2 regions of the Pseudomonas sp. AC193 genome follow, and region 1 is predicted to be linked to the other one. Evidence: riboswitches for the same ligand, from Rfam matches in the RefSeq annotation. Region 1 holds a riboswitch; the other holds the start of a gene.
What was found. Region 1 has a riboswitch for manganese ahead of mntP (manganese efflux pump MntP). Riboswitches for the same ligand answer to the same signal wherever they lie in the genome.
Positions count from the first base shown of each region.

Region 2: another riboswitch for manganese. It lies ahead of ACZZ0D_RS01545 (TMEM165/GDT1 family protein); the one in region 1 lies ahead of mntP (manganese efflux pump MntP).

Region 1 is NZ_OZ409832.1:1,965,526-1,973,467, forward strand. It holds gene ACZZ0D_RS09080 (thiamine pyrophosphate-requiring protein) at 1-1,446, shown strand, start outside; gene ACZZ0D_RS09085 (DUF72 domain-containing protein) at 1,532-2,275, shown strand; gene mntP (manganese efflux pump MntP) at 2,278-2,841, opposite strand; yybP-ykoY riboswitch at 2,848-3,018, opposite strand; gene ACZZ0D_RS09095 (hypothetical protein) at 3,216-3,434, opposite strand; gene ACZZ0D_RS09100 (lysozyme inhibitor LprI family protein) at 3,550-3,906, shown strand; gene ACZZ0D_RS09105 (MFS transporter) at 4,010-5,689, opposite strand; gene phnE (phosphonate ABC transporter, permease protein PhnE) at 5,878-6,645, opposite strand; gene ACZZ0D_RS09115 (PhnE/PtxC family ABC transporter permease) at 6,642-7,466, opposite strand; gene ACZZ0D_RS09120 (phosphonate ABC transporter ATP-binding protein) at 7,460-7,942, opposite strand, start outside.
Region 2 is NZ_OZ409832.1:313,383-321,324, forward strand. It holds gene ACZZ0D_RS01520 (1-acyl-sn-glycerol-3-phosphate acyltransferase) at 1-559, opposite strand, end outside; gene ACZZ0D_RS01525 (CPXCG motif-containing cysteine-rich protein) at 702-884, shown strand; gene ACZZ0D_RS01530 (putative signal transducing protein) at 894-1,154, shown strand; gene ACZZ0D_RS01535 (SOS response-associated peptidase) at 1,190-1,813, shown strand; gene ACZZ0D_RS01540 (M48 family metallopeptidase) at 2,121-2,939, shown strand; gene ACZZ0D_RS01545 (TMEM165/GDT1 family protein) at 3,089-3,673, opposite strand; yybP-ykoY riboswitch at 3,762-3,886, opposite strand; gene ACZZ0D_RS01550 (class I SAM-dependent methyltransferase) at 3,937-4,935, opposite strand; gene ACZZ0D_RS01555 (2-hydroxyacid dehydrogenase) at 4,968-5,933, opposite strand; gene ACZZ0D_RS01560 (LysE family translocator) at 6,176-6,805, shown strand; gene ACZZ0D_RS01565 (fatty acid--CoA ligase) at 7,065-7,942, shown strand, end outside.

The DNA.
Region 1 (7,942 bases):
GAGGTGGATCTGGTGTCGATGTTCAAGGACGTCGCCGGCGCGTTTGTGCAGCAGGCATCGGCGCCTTCGCAGGTGCGGCATTTGCTCGACCGGGCGGTGCGTACGGCGGTTGGCGAACGTCGGGTGACCGCGCTGATCCTGCCCAATGATTTGCAGGATCTCGAATATCAGGCGCCGTCCCGCGCGCACGGCACCGCGCATTCCGGCGTCGGTTACACCAAGCCGAAAGTGCTGCCCTATGACGAAGATTTGCAGCGTGCGGCAGACGTTTTGAACGCAGGCGAAAAAGTCGCGATTCTGGTCGGTGCCGGCGCATTGCAGGCGACGGATGAAGTGATTGCCATCGCCGAAAAACTTGGCGCCGGCGTGGCCAAGGCGCTGCTTGGCAAAGCGGTGCTTCCGGATGATTTGCCGTGGGTGACCGGCAGCATCGGCCTGCTTGGTACCGAGCCGAGTTACAAGCTGATGACCGAGTGCGACACCTTGCTGATGATCGGTTCGGGTTTTCCGTATTCGGAGTTTCTGCCCAAAGAGGGGCAGGCGCGTGGTGTGCAGATTGATCTGCAGCCCGACATGCTCAGCCTGCGTTACCCGATGGAGGTCAATCTGGTCGGCGACGCGGCGGAAACCCTCGCGGCGTTGCTGCCGTTGCTCGAACAGAAAAACTCGGGTAAGTGGCGCAAGAAAGTTGAAGGCTGGCGCGGTAGCTGGGAGAAAACTCTGGAAAAACGCGCGATGGCCAAGGCCAAGCCGATCAATCCGCAGCGAGTGGTCTATGAGCTGTCACCGCGAGTTCCGGATGAAGCGATCATCACCAGCGACTCCGGTTCGTGCGCCAATTGGTTCGCCCGTGACTTGAAAATTCGTCGCGGCATGATGTGTTCGTTGTCCGGTGGGCTGGCCTCGATGGGCGCTGCTGTGCCTTATGCAATCGCCGCTAAATTCGCCTATCCCGAACGCTCGGTGATTGCGCTGGTGGGCGATGGCGCGATGCAGATGAACAACATGGCCGAGCTGATCACCGTCGCCAAATACTGGCGGCAGTGGAAGAGCCCGAAATGGATCTGCGCGGTCTTCAACAACGAAGATCTCAACCAGGTGACGTGGGAACAGCGAGTGATGGAGGGCGATCCGAAGTTCGAGGCGTCGCAGAACATTCCCGATGTGCCGTATCACTTGTTCGCCATTTCCATCGGCCTGAAAGGGATTTTCGTTGACCGCGAAGAGGACGTAGCAGGCGCATGGGAACAGGCTTTGGCTTCCGATGTGCCGGTGCTGGTCGAGTTCAAAACCGACCCGAACGTGGCGCCGCTACCGCCGCACATCAAGCTTGAACAAGCGAAGAAATTCGCCACGACGTTGCTCAAGGGCGATGCGGACGAGGCGGGGATTCTGGTGCAAACCGCCAAGCAGGTTTTGAGCTCAGTTCTCCCTAGCAAAAAATAACGTCCCCCTGTAGGAGCTGCCGAAGGCTGCGATCTTTTGACGTTGTTTGTAAGATCAAAAGATCGCAGCCTGCGGCAACTCCTACATGGGAGTGGAGTTTCGGAGGTGCTGTTTGATTTTCATTGGGTGTGCCGGCTGGAGTCTCGGGCGTGAACATTGGCCGGCATTTGCGGAGGAGGGCACGCATTTGCAACGCTATGCGGCGCGGCTCAACTGCGTGGAAATCAACAGCTCGTTTTACCGCCCACATCGCCGCTCAACCTATGAACGTTGGGCGGATTCGGTGCCGGAGGGGTTTCGCTTTTCAGTAAAGGTGCCCAAACAGATTAGTCATGAACGCCGGCTCATGGACTGCGACGAAGAACTCGATGAGTTCCTGGCGCAGTGCAGCGGTTTGGCTGATCGATTGGGCTGTTTGTTGCTGCAATTGCCGCCGTCACTGGCATTTGATGCGGTCAGTGCCGAAGCGTTTTTCAATGCGTTGCGCCAGCGCTTCGACGGCGACGTGGTGCTGGAGCCGCGTCATGAGTCATGGGTGGCTGCCGAATCATTGTTGATCGCTTACCGGATCGCTCAGGCTGTGGTCGATCCGTCGCGCATCAGCAGTGATTCTTCCGCGGTTGGCTGGCACGGAACGCGTTATTGGCGGCTGCACGGTTCACCGCGCATTTACCACAGTGCTTACGATGACTCCTATTTGGAGAGCCTCGCCAACGTATTGCAGGCCGCCGATGCGCATGGCGCGACGACCTGGTGCATTTTCGACAACACCGCCAGCGGGGCCGCGCCAGGCAACGCGTTGGCACTGACGGCGCCGTCTAACGGCTAATCTCAGACCGCGAGATGCTCATACAAAATCGTCGCACCGACGATCATCAGCACCACACCGCCAACGATTTCAGCACGTTTGCCAACCATAGAGCCCAACACCCGGCCGAGCATCACGCCGATGGTCACCATGGTCATGGTCGCCAGACCGATCGCCGCCGCAGCCACCCAGATATTCACGTCGACAAACGCCAGGCCAACGCCCACGGCAAGGGCGTCGATGCTGGTGGCAAACGCGGTGACGGCGAGAATCAGGAAGGAATGCGAACCCGGTTTTTCTTCTTCCTCTTCTTCATGCTTCAGACCGTTGTAGATCATGTGCAGGCCGAGCACCACGAGCAGGGTGAAGGCGATCCAGTGATCCCATTCGGCAACCCATTGGCTCGCGGCTTGGCCGATCAGCCAGCCGATAATGGGGGTGATGGCTTCGATCACGCCGAAGATCAGACCGGTACGCAGGGCTTCCGTGAGGCGAGGTTTGTGCAGGCTGGAGCCTTTGCCGATGGCGGCTGCAAACGCATCCGTGGACATGGCCAGCGCGAGGAAAATGAGGGAAACAGGATTCACGGAGATACTTCCAGTCGGGCTATGAGTCAACGACACAACCACACGCCCGACTTTAGGCATGGATGTGTCGTCGGTCTCACCAACCAAAAGGTGTTCGCACCACGGCATGTTGCCGAGAATGTTGATACGAACGCTTCCGCAGTGCACGGAAACAGGCTACTCCCCAACGAGGTGCGGGATCATAGGCGGGGGAGTATGAAAATTTCGTTAAAAGGCCAGCTCAAGCGGGTATTTGCATTTGACAGCGAACTCTGTGGCGAGGGGATTTATCCCCGTTGGGTCGCGCAGCGGCCCCTCTTTAAAAGCTGGGAGCGCTGCGCACTCCAACGGGGATAAATCCCCTCGCCACAAGGTTATCTGTCAAGCAGCAAACCTTAGTTGCCATCCGCCACTTTGCGTTCAATCTCATCGACCTTGCGCTGCAGCGTCTCGGCATCCTGCTCTTTCACCCGGGTAGACGAAGGCGTAATCACCTCATCCACACCTTTGGTGTCGTCATCGTGGTCTTCAAGATCACGCTCGACCACGTTCACCGGTTTGCCGGATGTGTCGGTAGGTGGGGCATTCGGGGTTTTGTCGTCGTTGCTGTTCATGGTGGTGACCTCCAGTGGTGTAAACATTGGAGGCGGTGGTTTGGCAGGCGTTCAGAAACTTTGCGCTCATGCATTAGCCCAAGAGGGATCAATCGCTGTCTGGATGACCCAACCCATGCGCAACAAAACTCTACTTTCAACCGTGTTCGGCTTGTCTGCCCTGATCATCGGCCATGCTGCTTACGGCGCCAGTTTCGACTGCGACCGGGCCAAAGCTGCCGATGAAAAAGCGGTGTGCGCCAACCGCGCGCTCAACGACATGGACGTGAGCATGGCGCTGCTCTACAAACTGGATCGCCGGTTTCTGCCGATGGGTGGCCGTGGTGCCTTGATTGACGAGCAACAGGCGTGGCTGAAAACCCGTGGCAAATGCGCCGCTGATGTGAAATGCCTCACCGACGTTTATCAGCAGCGAATTCAAGCATTGCAGCAGATCATCGACACCCGCGTGGTCACCCAGGGCCCGTTCTGACACCGCAACACTCCTGTAGGAGCTGCCGCAGGCTGCGATCTTTTGACCTTAAAAAACACAATCAAAAGATCGCAGCCTGCGGCAGCTCCTACAAGGGGGCGGGTCAGTCTTTGAGAATGTCGCGATCCTTGGTTTCCGGCAGGAAGAACGTACCCAGTATCGCCGTCATCACCGCAATCACGATCGGGTACCACAAGCCGTAGTAGATATCCCCGGTGGCCGCGACCATCGCGAACGCCACCGTTGGCAGGAACCCGCCGAACCAGCCGTTACCGATGTGATACGGCAGCGACATCGAGGTGTAGCGAATGCGCGTCGGAAACAGCTCCACCAGCCACGCCGCAATCGGCCCATACACCATGGTCACGTAGATCACCAAAATGGCCAGCAACAGCAGCACCATCGGGTAATTGGTTTTTGCCGGGTCGGCTTTCTCTGGATAACCGGCTTCTTTCAGCGCAGTGCCCAGTGTCGCGGTGAAGGCATCATTGCGGGTTTTGAAGTCGGCGGCGGGCAGGGCGCTGCCGTCGAAACTCTCGACGACTTTGTCGCCAATACGCACTTGCGCCACGGTGCCGGGTTCGGCGGTGACGTTCTCATACGGAATCGCCCGTTTCGCCAACAGCGTCTTGGCCAGGTCACAGGAACTGGTGAATTTGGCCTTGCCCACCGGATCGAACTGGAACGAACACTGTTCGGGGTTGGCGATCACCTTGACCGGGTTTTTCTCCTGAGCGATGAACACATCAGGATTGCCGTACTGGGTCAGCGCATGAAAGATCGGAAAGTAGGTCAGCGCCGCCAGAATGCAGCCGACCATGATGATCGGCTTGCGCCCGATGCGGTCGGACAGGCTGCCGAAAATCACGAAGAATGGCGTACCGATCAACAGTGATCCGGCGATCAGCAAGTTGGCGGTTTGCGGGTCGATCTTCAGCGTTTGCAACAGGAAAAACAGCGCATAGAACTGCCCGGTGTACCAAACCACCGCTTGCCCGGCCGTGCCGCCGAGCAACGACATGATCACCACTTTGAGGTTGTCCCAACGGGCGAATGATTCAGTTAGCGGCGCTTTCGACGCTTTGCCTTCGTCCTTCATTTTCTGGAACACCGGCGACTCGCTCAGTTGCAGGCGGATGTACACCGAGACGATCAGCAGGAGGATCGACAGCAGAAACGGAATCCGCCAGCCCCACTCTTCAAACGCTTCAGTGCCCAGCGCGGTGCGGCAGGCGAGTATCACCAGCAGCGACAGAAACAGGCCGAGGGTCGCGGTTGTTTGAATCCACGAGGTAAAGAAGCCGCGTCTATTACGTGGCGCGTGTTCGGCCACGTAAGTCGCCGCGCCGCCGTATTCACCGCCCAGTGCCAGGCCTTGCAGCAGTCGAAGGGTAATCAGAATCACCGGTGCAGCGACGCCAATGGTCGCGTAACCGGGCAGCAAACCGACAATCGCAGTCGAGACGCCCATGATGACGATGGTGATCAGAAACGTATGTTTGCGCCCGATCATGTCGCCGAGCCGGCCGAACACAATCGCGCCGAACGGCCGCACCGCAAAGCCTGCCGCAAACGCCAGCAGGGCAAAGATGAACGCGGTGGTTTCGTTGACGCCGGCAAAGAAGTGCTTGGCGATGATTGCCGCCAGCGAACCGTAGAGGTAAAAGTCGTACCACTCGAAAACGGTGCCCAGCGAGGAGGCGAAGATGACTTTGCGCTCCTCCTTGGTGATGCCGCCGCTGCGCGGTGGACTGCCGGTGGATGTTGTGTAAGTCGTGGCCATGGGTGTTCTCCGTCGTGCTTATTGTTGTAGGCCGGAGTCCCCCAATACCGCTTATCTCACCCTGGCCTTGTGGCAGATGCCTGAAGCGCTGATGCGTAAAGCGTGCACAGTTTGCCGTCGGGCAGTTGTGCACGCTTTCCTGAAGCATAATCAGCTTCTGGCAGATATCCACTCGCCAGCATCGGCACTTACGCCTTGACCCAACGCTGTCGGCTCCACGCACTCAACCAGTCCACCATGAACACCAGCACCAGCATCGCCAGAATCACCGTGCTGGCCTGCGCTTCCTGAAACAGGCTGAGGCTCACGTAGAGCATCTGGCCGAGACCGCCAGCACCGACAAAACCCAGCACACTGGCCATGCGAATGTTGTTTTCCCAGCGATAGAGGATGTAGGCGAGCAGTTGCGGCGCCAGATTGGGCAGGGTGCCGTAGCAGAAGGCGAGAATCGGGTTGCCGCCCTGCAAACGGATCGCCTCGGCGGGTTGCGGCGGCGTGTTTTCCAGCGCTTCGGCGAACAACCGGCCGAGTACTCCCGTGGTGTGTAAGGCGAGGGCGAGGGCGCCGGCATTCGGGCCAAGGCCGGCAGCGAGCACCATCAGCGCCGCCCAGACCAGTTCCGGAATCGCCCGCAAGGCATTCAGCAGCAGGCGCGCAACACTTTGCAGCGGCCAGCCGAAACGTCCCGCCGCCGGCAGCGCCAGAACAATGCCAACAACTGCCGCCAATAGCGTGCCGACAGCGGACATGGCCAGGGTTTCCATGGAGCCGTGGAAGATCGCTTTCAGGTAACCCGCGCTCAAATCCGGGCTGAGAAAACGCTGCACGTAAGCGCCCATCTGCTTCAGGCTGGTGGCGCTGCCCAGTTCACCGAGATCCAGACCCAGGTAGGCGAAGGACGCAATCACTGCAACCCCGATAGCGGCGATCAGCAGCAGATTGATCAGGCGATTCATGCCAGCCTCCAGCGCAGCAAGCGGCTGAGTTGATCGGCGGCCAGCACCAGCAGCAGGAACGTCAGCAACATGCTGGCGACTTCACCGCCAGCGAACATGCGGATCGACAGATCGATTTGCTGACCCAGGCCACCCGCACCGACGAAACCCATCACCACAGAAGCTCGGATCGCGCATTCCCAGCGATACACGGTGTACGAGAGCAATTCCGCGCCGACATTGGGCAGCGTGCCGTAAGCGAATGCCGCCAGTCGGCCGCTGCCAGCCTGCAACAACGCATGCGCCGGGCGTTGGTCGGTGGATTCGAAAATCTCCGCGTAGACCTTGCCGAGCATGCCGCTGTAGGTAATGGCAATCGCCAGCACGCCCGCTGCCGGGCCGAGGCCGACCGCACGCACGAACAGCAGTGCCCAGACAATTTCCGGCACGCTGCGCAGGAAAATCAGCAGCCCGCGAACCGGCCAGCGCAGCAAACGTCCCAAACGACTCGGCACGCCACCGCGAGAGGCGGCGGACAGTGACAGGGCGCGACTGGCAATCAAACCGGCAGGTACCGCCAGCAGCAACGCCAAAGCCATGCCGGCAGTGGCAATGGCCAGGGTTTGCAGAGTGGCTTTAAGCAGGATTTGCAGAAAGGCTTCGTCGTGCGCTGGCGGCCAGAATTGCGCGACAAACTGGCCCATTTCATTTTGGCTGTCGGGCAAAAGCACACTCAGATCCAGTTCGCTGAGTTGAATCCCCGGCCACAACAAAGCAATGGTCAGCAACGTCAGTAGCAGCCGTGGCCATGCAGCGGGATCGCGTGAATCGGCTTTCAGCATCGTGGAATCTGCACAGTCAAAGGCACGGCCACAGCGGTCGGCGATTGCAGCTTTTCGTTGGCGTACAGCGCGTCGAGCATGTCCGGGCTGACTTGATCGGACGGGCTGTCGAACAGAATCTGCCCTTCGCGCAAACCGATGATCCGTGGGAAGTGCGACAACGCCAGATCGACCGCATGCAGGCTCGCGATCAGTGTGACGTTGTGCTCACGGGCATGGCGCGAAAGGATCGACAAGGTATGCCCGGCCATCACCGGATCCATCGCCGACACCGGTTCATCGGCCAGCAAAATCTCCGGCGCTTGATACAGCACACGAGCAATGCCGACGCGCTGTAACTGGCCGCCAGACAATTGCTGGCAGTGGGCAAACAGTTTGTCGCCCAGATCCAGTCGCGCCAATGCCGCACGCGCACCGGCCACATCCAGTGGATGCAGCAGGTTCAAGAGACTTTTGCCCAGACTCCACTGGCCGAG
Region 2 (7,942 bases), 1.7 Mb from region 1:
ACGCGCAATCGTTGCGGATCGAGTGGTTGATGTACGCCGACAACAGCTGATACGCAGCCATTTTCTCGCGACGGCCGGTGATCGAACGGTGAACGATAAAACTCTTGTTCAAGCGCATCAGGTCGCTGACAAACGGCTTTTGCAGCAGGTTGTCACCGATGGCGATGCGCGGCGTCGGCAGGCCAGCGTGGTACACGGCGTAGTTGACGAAGGCCGGATCCATCACGATGTCGCGGTGGTTGGCGATGAACAGATAGGCGCTGCCGGACTTGAATTGCTCGACACCGGTGTAGGTCACGCCGTCGGTGGCGCGCTCGATGGTGTGGTCGACGTAGGACTCGACCTTGTCCTGCAACGTCGCCACCGAGGTCACGTCGGCGAACTCACGACGCAGCCGATGGGCTATAAGTGGTTTGAGCATCCAGCCGAAAGCACCGGCAAAACGCGGGAAGCGGAAGTGGGTGAGGATATCTAGAAACGCCTTGTCGCCGAGCAGTCTTGCCAGTACCACAGGTACTTCGCTGTCGTCGTAAGGTCGGATGGCATCGAATTCGCCCATCATGCTCTCTTGTTAGAAACGGCTAGGGTAAGTAAAGGTTTTGATCGAAAACCAACGGGGCACGGTCTGAAAAGTCAGCCAGACAAAAATAGCCCTGCAAATAGACCGGCGATTATACGCACAAGTCACTTGGGAGACCGCGATGCTGGAGAGCGCACTGTACGAATGTCCGTATTGTGGTGAGCAAGTTGAAACGACGGTGGATCTGTCCGGCGGTGATCAGACCTACATTGAGGACTGTCAGGTGTGTTGCCGGCCGATCACGTTCGTCTTGCAGGTACACGGAGAGGATTGGTTTCTGGAAGTCTTCAGCGAAAACGAGTGAGGCGCGCCCATGCAGCGAATCTACGAGCCGGAAAACCTGATGGAAGGCGAAATGCTCAAGGGCATGCTCGCCAGCGAAGGCATTGAGGCGCACCTGGTTGGCCGCGATTTGCTCGGCGGCACCGGTGAGCTGCCGATCTTCGGCTTGCTCGGGCTGTCGGTCGACAACGACCAGGCCGAATACGCCCGCGAGCTGATCACCGCGTACAATGCCGCGCTGCCGCTGCCCGGCGACGAACCGGAGAGCTTCCCCGGGACGCTGGTCTGTTAGGCTGACGATCGTTTTATTTAGAGTCTTGTTGCCCCATGTGTGGACGTTATGCCCTGTTTCGCTGGAACCGCGATTTCGCGGCCCTGCCAGGTTTTCCCGCCGATCAACAGGCGCAGTGGAACATTTCCCCCAACGATTCGGTGTTGATGCTGCGTGCCGGTGACGCCGGCGAACGCACGCTGGCCCACGCCCGCTGGGGGCTGACGCCGCCGTGGCTGACCGATCTGTCGAAAACACCGGCGCATGCCCGCGCGGAAACCGTGGCCGAACAGCCGATGTTCCGTGAGGCGCTGCGTCAGCGTCGCTGCCTGCTGCCGGCGAATGGTTTTTACGAATGGCGCGGCACTCAGCGCAAACGCCCGTACTGGCTGACGCCGGGGGAGGGCGCGTCGCTGTTTTTCGCGGCGATCTGGGAAGCGTATCCGGTGCAGGAACAGGTCTGGTTGAGTACGGCGGTGATTACGCAGTCGGCGTCGGGTCAGCGCCGACCGTTGATTCTGGATGAGGCGGGGCAGGCGGCGTGGCTGGATCCCGAGACGCCGTTGCATGTGTTGCAGGCGTTGCTGGCGAGTGAGCCGGCGGTGTTGCGGGAGCGGGTGTTGGCGAATCTGATCAATGATCCGAAGCTCAATGGGCCGGAGTGTTTGACGCCGGGTTGAGTTGTCTGGTCTATCAAGAGCCCCTCACCCTAACCCTCTCCCAGAGGGAGAGGGGACTGATCGGGGGATATTGACGCGATGCACCGACCTGAACCTTCTGTTTTGAATCCATAATCGCCACGCTTTCTCAGGTCGATGTATGGCGCAAGACAACTCGGTCAGTCCCCTCTCCCTCCGGGAGAGGGCTAGGGTGAGGGGCTTTTGAACTGTGGGACATGTCTGAAAGTCACTGCAACACGTCCGTTGTATCTGGCGTCGATACAATTACCCGCCTAGGATACCCGGCAGGTTTTCAGGGAGCTTTTGAATGAACAAGACATTGGTTGTAAGTGCACTGAGCGCAGCGTTGTTGCTGGCCGGTTGTCAGTCGGTCAACACCACCAGCGGCGGCGCCGTGGGTGTGGAGCGCAAGCAGTACATGTTCAGCATGCTGTCCTCGCAAGAGGTCGACCAGATGTATGCCCAGTCGTATCAGAAGACCGTCGGCGAAGCGTCCACCAAAGGTGTGCTGGACAAGACCAGCAGCGACGCCAAACGCGTTCAGGCGATCGCCGACCGTTTGATCGCTCAGGCGCCGAACTTCCGCCCCGATGCGGCGCAATGGAAATGGGAAGTCAATCTGATCAAGAGTGACGAGCTCAACGCCAACTGTGGCCCCGGCGGCAAGATCATTTTCTACACCGGGCTGATCGACAGCCTGAAACTCACCGACGATGAAATCGCCGCGGTCATGGGCCATGAAATCGCCCACGCCTTGCGCGAGCACGGCCGTGAGGCGATGTCCAAGGCCTACGGGATTGAAATGGCCAAGCAGGGCGCGGGTGCGTTGCTCGGTCTGGGCCAAGACAGCCTGGCGCTGGCCGACACCGTGGCCAACTACGGCATGACGCTGCCGAACAGCCGCGCGAACGAAAACGAAGCCGACCTGATTGGTCTGGAACTGGCCGCCCGCGCCGGCTACAACCCGAATGCCGCGATCACCCTGTGGGACAAGATGAGCAAGGCCTCGGAAGGTTCACCACCGGAGTTCATGAGCACTCACCCGGCATCGGCTAGCCGGATTGCTTCGTTGCAGGCAGCGATTCCAAAGGTCATGCCGCTTTACGAACAAGCCCCGAAATCCTGATGAATTTGCAGTGAGGCTGATGGCCCCTTCGCGAGCAAGCCCGCTCCCACACTGGATGTGCTTGAGCACATAATCTGTGTCCACTGCCATCTAATGTGGGAGCGGGCTTGCTCGCGAAGAACGATCACGCGGTTTATCGACGTGCGTTGTTAAACCCAACCACTGCTCTGCATCGCTTTGTACACCGCGACAATTGCCAGAATCATGAACGCCGACGCCGCGAGGCGACGGATCAGGGTCAGCGGCAATTTGTCGGCGGCAAAGTTACCGGCCAATACCACCGGCACGTTGGCAATCAACATGCCCGCCGTCGTCCCGATAATCACCAGCCACAAGTCAGGGTATTGCGCGGCCAGCATCACCGTCGCGACCTGAGTCTTGTCACCCATTTCAGCCAGGAAGAACGCAATCAGCGTGGTCAGGAACGGCCCGAACTTACGTGCCGTGCTGCTTTCATCGTCGTCCATTTTGTCTGGCACCAACGTCCACAGCGCCGTGGCCGTGAAGCTCGCGGCGAGGATCCAGTGCAGCGTCGCATTCGAGAAGAAACTGCCGAACCAGGCGCCTACCGCACCGGCTGCTGCGTGGTTGGCCAGGGTCGCGGCGACAATACCGGCAATGATCGGCCAGGGTTTGCGGAAGCGAGCGGCGAGAATCAGCGCGAGCAGTTGCGTCTTGTCGCCGATTTCGGCCAAGGCAACGATTGCGGTGGGAACGAGTAACGAGTCCAGCATCAGGATTTTCCTAAGGGGCGGGTCGACACGGCTATGACACGTACAGCCTTCCCGCCCCGGGTAAGGTGTGCGTGTCATAGGTCTTGTCAAACCCTGCGATCCGTCTGATGCGGACGCTTGGGTCGCATACGCCATGATCTGAGGATCAAGTATGTTGACGTATGCCGGACGAGCTTGGCGCTCGTGGGAGACTACTCCCCTAGGACGGAGCGGATTCTGCCTAGGCAAATCCGATTGAGCAAGCCTCTTTTTTGAAAGAAGTTCTAGCCGCGCTTGGCCCGGTAAATCCGGAAGCCATTGCCTTCGGCCTTGATCGCGCACACGCCTAGATGCTCTTCGATCAGCGGTTGGTACTTGAGGAAACTGTTGGCGACCAAGCGCAGTTCGCCACCGTTTTTCAGATGTTTGGCCGCTTTTCGCAGCAAGTTCTCGGTGGCGAAGTAATCAGTGTGTACGCCGACATGGAACGGCGGATTGCTCAAAATTGCGCTCAAACCCATCGGCGCCGCATCGATGCCATCGCCTGTCAGCACCTCGGCCTCCAGACCGTTAGCGGCCAATGTCAGACGACTGCTGGCAGCGGCAAACGCGTCGACATCAAGCAGCGTCACCTGATTATGCGGATAGCGACGCTTCACCGCCGCGCCCAACACACCCGCGCCGCAACCGAAGTCGAGCAGATGGCCACTCGGCAATTTGTCCAGATGTTCCAGCAGCAGGGCGCTGCCGCGATCAAGACGACCGTGGCTGAACACGCCCGGCAGGCTGATCACTTTCAACGGGCCTTCGGCCAGCGGCAATTCATAAGTCTGCGCGAGGCTTTCCAGCGATTTCGTTTCTGGCGCGTTGGCCACGGTGACTTGCCAGAGCTGGCAGTGACGCGCGCTGTCGAGTTTGCGCGGCTTGCCGAACGGATTGAGCTGTTTCGACGCGCCTTCGATGCCGCTGCGTTTTTCCCCGACCAGAAAAACTTCTCGACCGGCCAGACGCGAGGCCACGGCGTTGAGGATGTAATCGGTCAGATCCTTGGACTTGGGCAAGAACACCACAGCGCTATCAAACTCACGCTCCGGAACATTCACGCCGAAATGGCTGCGACCTTCGAAGCGAGCGTCCAGCGCCGCTTGATCGCCGGCATGCCAGCACCAGCCGAACGCGTTGGGCAAGCGCCCGAGCAGATCGTCGGCGGGCAAACCGGCCAACAACAACGAACCTTGAAACAACTCGGGCTGACGAAGCAGTACTTCACTGCGCGGATCCATAACTGCTCCTCAAAAAAAAGTGCCGCAGTTTATCAACTGACGACCCGCAGCGCCTTACCGCTGAAGAACGCCTGAGCGTTTTCGGTCAATTGACCGACGATGCGCTGGCGCGCTTCAACACTGCCCCAAGCGTTGTGCGGCGTAACGATCAACCGTGGAATGTCCGCCGCGAGCAACGGATTGCCCTGGGTCGGCGGCTCGACGCTCAACACATCCGTCGCCGCGCCGCCGAGGTGACCATTACGCAGCGCATCGGCCAACGCCTGTTCATCGATCAAACCGCCACGCGCGGTGTTGACCACGAAGGCGCCGGGTTTCATCGACGCCAGTTCGCGGGCACCAATGAAGTGGCGGGTGTGCTCGTTGAGCGGGCAGTGCAGGGTGAGGGCGTCGATTTGCGGCAGCAGTTCCTCCAGCGGCAGACGATCCGAGCGGGCAGGGCGCCCGGGGATCTGTCCGAGCAAAACGCGCATGCCGAAGGCTTCGGCCAGTCGCGCCACCGCGCCACCGAGTTCGCCGTGACCGAGCAAACCCAGGGTTTTGCCTTCCAGTTCAACAATCGGATAGTCGAGCAGGCAGAACTGTTTCGCCTGCTGCCAGCGACCTTCGCCGACGGCTTTCTGATAATCGGCCAGACGCGTGGCGAGGTTGAGCAGCAGCATGATCGTGTGTTGCGCCACCGACGGCGTGCCGTAACCCTGACAGTTGCACACGGTGATGCCGTGAGCGCGGGCGGCGGCGAGGTCGACGTTGTTGGTGCCGGTGGCGGTGATCAGGATCAGCTTCAAATCAGGGTTGGCAGCCATCGCGGCGGCGTCGATCAGGATCTTGTTGGAAATGGCCACGGTGGCGCCTTGCAGGCGTTCGCTGACTTGCTCGGGCAGGGTCTGGGCGAAGAGTTGCAGATCGCTGAAACACTCGCGCAACGGACTGAGGTCGAGGTCGCCAAGATCGAGCGACGGGTGATCAAGGAATACGGCGCGGCGCGTGTTCGTCATCAACTGTACCTTTTAGGCTTTGAGCGTTGGGCGTAATCTGCCGAGCCTACCAGATGAAACAATTGGTTACTCAGTGCCATAGGTACTCGCAATACCTGTGGGAGCGGGCTTGCTCGCGAAGGGGGCGAGTCAGGCGAATAGAGGTTGCCTGACACACCGCATTCGCGAGCAAGCCCGCTCCCACAAGGAGCCGCATCTATACAGTGAATCCAATTTTCCTGATCAATTTCAGAGGAGCCCCCATGTACTGGACCGAGTTCTTGACCGTTGCACTGATCCACCTGCTGGCCGTCGCCAGCCCCGGCCCGGACTTTGCCGTGGTGGTGCGCGAAAGCGTGACCCACGGGCGTCGCGCCGGTACCTGGACGGCACTCGGTGTCGGTACGGCGATTTTCCTCCACGTTGGTTATTCGCTGCTGGGCATCGGCCTGATCGTGTCGCAATCGATCGTGCTGTTCAACGCGTTGAAATGGGCGGCGGCGGCTTATCTGCTGTACATCGGCTTCAAGGCCTTGCGCGCGCAACCGGCGAAAACCGTCACCGACGATCTGCACAAAGAAGCCGGCGTACGCACGGCTCGCGGCGCGTTCACTTCGGGCTTCGTGACCAATGGCCTCAACCCGAAAGCCACGCTGTTCTTCCTGTCGCTGTTCACCGTGGTAATCAACCCGCACACGCCGCTGTCGGTGCAAGCCGGTTACGGGATTTATCTGGCGGTCGCGACGGCCGTGTGGTTTTGCCTGGTGGCGATGCTGTTCAGCCAACAACGTGTACGCGCCGGTTTTGCCCGCATGGGCCACTGGTTTGACCGCACCATGGGCGCGGTGCTGATTGCTCTCGGCGTGAAAATCGCGTTTACCGAGATGCATTGATCCCACCAAAACCACCCACTGTAGGAGCTGCCGAAGGCTGCGATCTTTTGATCTTGATTGTTAAAAAACAAAGTCAAAAGATCGCAGCCTTCGGCAGCTCCTACATGTGTTGAAGCTCGTCCTGCGATGGCAAGTGCTGGCGCAAAGCTAGCATTTGTACGGCTCTGCAAATCATTCCTTTGGCTGATTTGGCTGGCGTATAAGGGTTCTAGAGTACAAATCTCTATGCCAACACCGTGCAGCCAGAAAAGGGATTCATATGTTGCAGACTCGCGTCATTCCCCCGGCCGATGGGGCCTACCAGTATCCATTGCTGATCAAACGGCTGCTGATGTCCGGCGCCCGTTACGAGAAAACCCGCGAGATCATTTACCGTGACCAGATCCGCTACAGCTACCCGACCCTGATCGAGCGAGTTGCGCGGCTGGCCAACGTGCTGACAGCGGCCGGTGTGAAGGCCGGTGACACTGTTGCGGTGATGGATTGGGACAGCCATCGTTACCTGGAATGCATGTTTGCGATTCCGATGATCGGCGCGGTGATCCACACGATCAACGTGCGCCTGTCGCCGGAACAGATCCTCTACACCATGAACCACGCCGAAGACCGCTTTGTGCTCGTCAACAGCGAGTTCGTCGGCCTTTATCAAGCAATCGCGCCGCACCTGACCACGGTCGAGAAGACCCTGCTGCTGACCGATCTGCCGGAAAAAACCGCCGACTTGCCGAATCTGGTCGGCGAATACGAGCAACTGCTGGCGGCTGCGAGCCCGCAGTACGATTTCCAGGATTTCGACGAAAACTCCGTCGCGACCACGTTCTACACCACCGGCACCACCGGCAACCCGAAAGGCGTGTACTTCACCCATCGGCAATTGGTGCTGCACACCATGGGCGTGTCGACGATCATGGGTTCCATCGACAGCGTGCGCCTGCTCGGCACCAACGATGTGTACATGCCGATCACGCCGATGTTCCACGTCCACGCCTGGGGCCTGCCTTATGTGGCGACCATGCTCGGGCTGAAACAGGTTTATCCGGGGCGCTACGATCCGGAATATCTCGTGGAGTTGTGGCGCAAGGAGAAGGTCACGTTCTCCCATTGCGTGCCGACCATTTTGCAAATGCTGCTCAACGC